2 linked regions of the Variovorax paradoxus genome follow. The protein of the gene in region 1 interacts with the protein of each later gene in a pairwise test. Links are inferred from orthologs where the notes say so. Each region holds a gene or a part of one and is shown on either strand. Other genes may lie near its edges.

Region 1 (2,875 bases):
GCCGGGACGGGCGGCTTCAAGCCGGTCGAGCGCCTCGTAGTCGGCGGCGTAAGGCGGCGCACTCAGCTGTGCGCAGCCGGCCGCCAGCACGACCGCGGCCAGTGCGCAGAGCCTTGCGGTGAAGGCGCGCACGCGCAAGCCCCGCGGTCTGAAGAAGATCGCCATGCCTTGAGTCCCTCCTCGGGATGCCTGATCCCGGCGCGAGGGTAGCAGGCATTGCGCCGCGCGCGAAGCCCGATTTTCAGACCGGTTCGAGCACGTGGATCAGCTTGCGCTCGACCAACTCCTTGGTCTTCTCGCCATGGGCTTTCATGTGCGGCGCGACGCCATGGGCCTGCAAGTGAGCCAGCGTCTCCCACTTCTCGATGACCACGAAGGTCTCCGGCCCGAAGCTGGCCTTCGACACGGGGACGCCTTGCGCATCGATCGTGGCGCCGTATTCGATGCAGCCTTCTTCGGCCAGCACGGCCGCGCGGTTGGCGGCAAAGGCTTCGAGCAGCTTGGCGCGCTGGCCTGGCTTGGCGGTGATGACGGCAACGACATGAATCATGAGAAAAGGCTCCGGTGTGGTTGAGTGAATGGCGAGCGTCGAATCTAAAAGATCCACCGCCTGGGCGCTGGTCTCGCGCGCGACCGACCCTATCATCGCCCGCATGTTCTTTCCCCTGCCCCGCACCGCCACAGCGCCGTTCTGCCCCTCCGAAGTCAAGGGCAGCGTGGCGGTCCCGCAGGACCTGCCCTTCGGCAAGAAGCTGCTGCGCTATGCGGGCCCTGGGCTGCTGGTGTCGGTCGGCTACATGGACCCAGGCAACTGGGCGACCGACATCGAGGCCGGCTCGCGTTTCGGCTACGGCCTGCTCTTCGTCGTGCTGCTCGCGAGCCTCGCCGCCATGCTGCTGCAGACGCTGTGCGTGCGGCTCGGCCTCGTGGCGCAGAAAGACCTCGCGCGCGTTTGCCGCGAACACTATTCGCCGCGCGTGAGCCGCTTCCTCTGGCTGGGTGCGGAACTCGCCATCGTGGCCTGCGACCTGGCCGAAGTGCTGGGCAGCGCGCTCGCGCTGCATCTGCTGTTCGGTGTGTCGATTCCGGTCGGCATTGCCATCACGGCGTTCGACACGCTGCTCGTGCTGGGTCTGCAGGGCGCGGGCTTCCGGCGCGTCGAGGCCATCGTGCTCGGGCTGGTGGGCACCATCGCGGGCTGCTTTGTGGTGGAGCTTGCGATGTCGCAGCCCAATTGGTTCGGCGTGGCGATGGGCTTCGCGCCCAGCTTCGAGCGGTTGCAGCAGCCGGGTGCGCTGTACCTTGCGATCGGCGTGGTCGGCGCCACGGTGATGCCGCACAACCTCTACCTGCATTCGTCCATCGTGCAGACCCGGCTGGTGGCCGACAGCGACGCGGCGCGCCGCGAGGCGGTGCGCTTCTGCACCTTCGACGCGGTGTTCTCGCTTTCGCTCGCGCTGCTGGTCAACGCGGCCATCATGGTGCTGGCGGCCAGCGCCTTCCACAGCACCGGCCATGTGGAGGTGACCGAGATCGACGATGCCTACCGGCTCATCGAACCCATCGTGGGCAGCGCGCTCGCGGCCACGCTGTTCGGCGTGGCGCTGCTGGCCTCGGGCCAGAGCTCGACCTTCACCGGCACCATCGCGGGCCAGATCATCATGGAAGGTTTTCTCGACCTGAAGATCCCGTGCTGGCAGCGCCGCCTGATCACGCGCGGGCTGGCGCTCGGGCCGGCCTTTCTCGGCGTCTGGTGGTTCGGCGACGGTGGCGTCGGCAAGATGCTGGTGCTGAGCCAGGTGGTGCTGAGTTTTCAGCTGCCGTTCGCGATGTGGCCGTTGATCCGTTTCACCAGCAGCCGCGCGCTGATGGGCGGCTTTGCCAACGGCAGCGTCGTCAAGCTGCTCGCCTGGGGGCTGTTCGGCACGATCAGCGCGGCCAACGTGTGGCTGGTGGTGTCGACGGTTCTCGGCGGCCCCTGAAGCTGGGCCGCGCAGGCCGCCTCAGCGGTCGGCCGCATCTTTCCAGAGGTGCACCAGCGCCTCGGGCGCCTCGTTCTCGGGCACCTCGAAGCTGACCGAACCCGAATGGGTGGTGGTGCTTTCCACCACCACCTCGACGCGGTAGAAGCGCTGGTCGCCGCCCGGCGAACCGGGTTCGTCGCGCTGCCCCGCATGCGGCGCGGCGCTTTGCAATGCCTCGCCGATCTGCTGGCGCAGTTCTTCGCTGCAGTTGCCCAGCTGATAGCTGCGCGGGCGCGACAGGCCCGGCAGGTAGGCCACGCCGCCCTCGCGCGTGACGCGCACGACCGAAGCCTGGTCCAGAGGCGGAAGCTGAATCATGATGGTGTGACCCCCACGGTGTTCCATGCGGCGCCGATGGCCTTGTGTGCCGCGCTGTCGGCGCCGAAGCGCTTGGCTGCATTCTCCACGCTCAGTTGTGCAAAGGCCAGGAAATCGGCGTCCCGGCGCAGCCGCCGGTCGCACACCGTGTCGTACCAGACGCGGCCCGCGGTTTCCCAGGCCGGGCCCTGGATGGCCGTGGCGGCGAGATGGAAGGCGCGGTTCGGAATGCCGGAATTGATGTGCACGCCGCCATTGTCCTGCCGCGTGATCACCAGGTCTTTCATGTGGGCAGGCTGCGGATCTTTGCCCAGCACCGGGTCGTCGTAGGCGGTGCCCGGCTCGGCCATCGAGCGCAGGGCGCGCGCCTTCACCTTGTCGGTGAAAAGCCCCGCACCCACGAGCCAGTCGGCCTGTTGCGCCGTCTGCTTCAGCAGATGCTGCTTGACCAGCACGCCGAACACGTCGCAGATCGATTCGTTCAACGCGCCCGACTGCCCTTGGTACACCAAGCCAGACTCGTGGTCGATCAC
Region 2 (2,916 bases), 2.0 Mb from region 1 along the record:
GTCCTTGCGCGGCTCCTTGCCGAAGAAGGCCTTCACCTTTTCCTGCACCTTGGGCATGCGGGTCATGCCGCCGACCAGGATCACGTCGTTGATGTCCGACACGCTGATGCCGGCATCCTTGATGGCCAGGCGGCAGGGCGCAATGGTGCGCTCGACCAGCTCGTCGACCAGGCTTTCGAGCTTGGCGCGGGTGAGCTTGATGTTCAGGTGCTTCGGACCCGAGGCATCGGCCGTGATGTAGGGCAGGTTGATGTCGGTCTGCGCGCTGTTCGACAGTTCGATCTTGGCCTTCTCGGCGGCTTCCTTCAGGCGCTGCAGTGCGAGCACGTCCTTGCCCAGGTCGACGCCTTGCTCTTTCTTGAACTCGCCGATGATGTAGTCGATGATGCGCTGGTCGAAGTCTTCGCCGCCCAGGAAGGTGTCGCCGTTGGTCGACAGCACTTCGAACTGCTTTTCGCCGTCGACGTCCGCAATCTCGATGATCGACACGTCGAAGGTGCCGCCGCCCAGGTCATACACGGCGATCTTGCGGTCGGCCTTGTCCTGCTTGTCCAGGCCGAAGGCCAGTGCCGCTGCGGTGGGCTCGTTGATGATGCGCTTGACGTCCAGGCCCGCAATGCGTCCGGCGTCCTTGGTGGCCTGGCGCTGGGCGTCGTTGAAGTAGGCCGGCACCGTGATCACGGCCTCGGTGATGGTTTCGCCGAGATAGTCTTCGGCGGTCTTCTTCATCTTGCGCAGGATGTCGGCGCTGACCTGCTGGGGCGCGATCTTCTTGCCACGCACTTCCACCCATGCGTCGCCGTTGTCGGCCTTCGCGATGGTGTAGGGCATCAGGTCGATGTCCTTCTGGACTTCTTTCTCTTCGAACTTGCGGCCGATCAGGCGCTTGATCGCGTACAGCGTGTTCTTGGGATTCGTGACCGCCTGGCGCTTGGCCGAGGCTCCGACCAGCACTTCGCCGTCTTCCTGGTAAGCCACGATCGACGGCGTGGTGCGCGCACCTTCCGAGTTTTCGATCACACGCGTGGTGTTGCCTTCCATGATCGACACGCACGAGTTGGTGGTGCCGAGGTCGATGCCGATGATCTTTGCCATGTTCTGTACTCCTGAAAGCCTGAAAAATATGTTGTTATGAACTTGTGGATAACCCAGCGCGATTCAAGGTATGAAGCGGGGATTTCCTGTGGGAATCGTGTGTATCGGTCGTGCGGGTTACTTGGGCGCGCTGACGGTGACCAGCGCCGGGCGCAGCACGCGCTCGTTGATGGTGTAGCCCTTCTGGAGCACGCTCACCACGGTGTTCGGCTCCTGGTCGGGCGCGGGCACCACCGAGATGGCCTGGTGCTGGTGCGGGTCGAACTTGGTGCCCGCGGCCGGAGCCACCTCGATCACCTTGTTGCGTTCGAGCGCGCTCTTCAGCTGGCGCAGCGTGGCTTCGGCGCCTTCGCGGATCTGCTCGGGCGTGGCGTCCTTGATGGCAAGGCCGGCCTCGAGGCTGTCGGTCACGGGCAGCAGGCTCTCGGCAAAGGCCTCGACCGCGAACTTGCGCGCCTTGGTGATTTCGTCGTCGGCGCGGCGGCGCGCGTTCTGCACGTCGGCCTGGGCGCGAAGGTACTGGTCGGCCAGTTCGGCATTCTTGGTCTGCAGGGCAGCGAGTTCGCCTTGGGCCGCGGCCAAGGCGTCTTGGGCCTCGGCTTCATTGGCAGCCTGCGCGGCCTCCAGTTCTTCGGGGCTCGGCTCGCCTTGCAGCATTTGCGAATTCTGTGAGGATTGTTGCGGGTCGGACATTTTTCAGAGAACGGTGTGATGCCGGGAAACAAACGATAGCCAGCCACTTGGGGCTGGTCAGGGGCATTTCAAGCGAAAAAATGGGGCAAAAAGGGTCGCGGAGGCATGAAAAAGGCCCGCAATCGGGCCTTCGTGCCAAGTTGGGGGCGAACCTTCAGTGCGCGTCGAGCAGTTCGACGTCGAACTTCAGCGTGGCGTTCGGAGGAATCACGCCGCCCGCGCCGCGTGCGCCGTAGCCCAGCGAAGCGGGAATGATCAGCGTGCGCTTGCCGCCGATCTTCATGCCGGCGACGCCTTCGTCCCAGCCCTTGATGACCTGGCCGGCGCCCAGCGAGAACGCGAACGGGTCGTTGCGGTCGCGGCTCGAGTCGAACTTGGCGCCTTGCACGCCGTCGTTGTAGAGCCAGCCGGTGTAGTGCACGTGCACGTGTTGGCCGGCCTTGGCTTCGGCGCCGTCGCCCACGGTGGTGTCTTCGTATTGCAGGCCGGAGGGAGTGGTAGGCATGTGAACGCTCCTTGCGTCAATGTTGGAGGATGAATGGATGGATAAGCAGACGGAAGGCACGAAGTTTACCGACGCCCCGGCACAGGCCGGCCGAGCTGCTCAATTGGCAGTGTCAAGCGGCGGGGCAGGTGAAGATGGTGCGGACGGCGCCGAGGGAGACGAAGAAGATGGTGGGGCCGGTGCGGCGGGGGAGGAAGCAGCCGGCGCGGGCGCTGCGGGCGCCGCCGCCTTTTTGACCTGGCCCAGTTGCCACTTGCCCGCGAAGGCCTGCAGGTCGGACAGCCGCTTGAGCAGGTCTTGCCCGCTCACCGTGAGGCTGTAGCCGTCGCCGCCATGGCTGACGAGGCCGGCTTCTCGCAGTTCCTTGATACGGGTATTGAGCGTGTTGGGGGTGATGCCGCCGACGCTGTCCTGCAGCAGACGGAAGGTCTGGGCATGGCCGTCGCGCAGCGCCCAGAGCACGCGCAGCGCGTAGCGGGCTTCGAGCAGTGCCAGGAGCTGGCTGACGGCTGCGTTTTCCTTGGTACTCATCGACATCATCTCCTCGGGCTGGGCGGGCCATCGATCCTGGGGGCAGGGCCGGTGCCTCGCGTTCTTGTTGGCTGGCTATGTCCGCTCGTTGG

Evidence for each region.
Region 2: the proteins of QFZ42_RS25855 (region 1) and grpE interact in binary tests that used the Escherichia coli proteins (3 or more experiments, as listed by UniProt). The link is inferred for Variovorax paradoxus from one-to-one orthologs.

Annotation. Positions count from the first base shown.
Region 1 is NZ_JAUSXG010000001.1:5,448,075-5,450,949, forward strand. What follows is about bases 15-2,817. They hold QFZ42_RS25855 (Nramp family divalent metal transporter), read left to right. Parts: upstream 15-653; coding sequence 654-1,982; downstream 1,983-2,817. Other genes in these bases: QFZ42_RS25845 (hypothetical protein), read right to left, coding at 15-165; QFZ42_RS25850 (putative quinol monooxygenase), read right to left, coding at 242-550; QFZ42_RS25860 (protealysin inhibitor emfourin), read right to left, coding at 2,004-2,342; QFZ42_RS25865 (M4 family metallopeptidase), read right to left, coding at 2,339-2,817. In the rest of the region: more of QFZ42_RS25845, read right to left, coding at 1-14; more of QFZ42_RS25865, read right to left, coding at 2,818-2,875. UniProt on the Escherichia coli protein: H(+)-stimulated, divalent metal cation uptake system. Involved in manganese and iron uptake. Can also transport cadmium, cobalt, zinc and to a lesser extent nickel and copper. Involved in response to reactive oxygen.
Region 2 is NZ_JAUSXG010000001.1:3,424,446-3,427,361, reverse strand. Bases 1-2,844 are described here. They hold grpE (nucleotide exchange factor GrpE), read right to left. Parts: upstream 1,789-2,844; coding sequence 1,213-1,788; downstream 1-1,212. Other genes in these bases: QFZ42_RS16225 (winged helix-turn-helix transcriptional regulator), read right to left, coding at 2,393-2,824; QFZ42_RS16230 (FKBP-type peptidyl-prolyl cis-trans isomerase), read right to left, coding at 1,943-2,293; dnaK (molecular chaperone DnaK), read right to left, coding at 1-1,095. UniProt on the Escherichia coli protein: Participates actively in the response to hyperosmotic and heat shock by preventing the aggregation of stress-denatured proteins, in association with DnaK and GrpE. It is the nucleotide exchange factor for DnaK and may function as a thermosensor.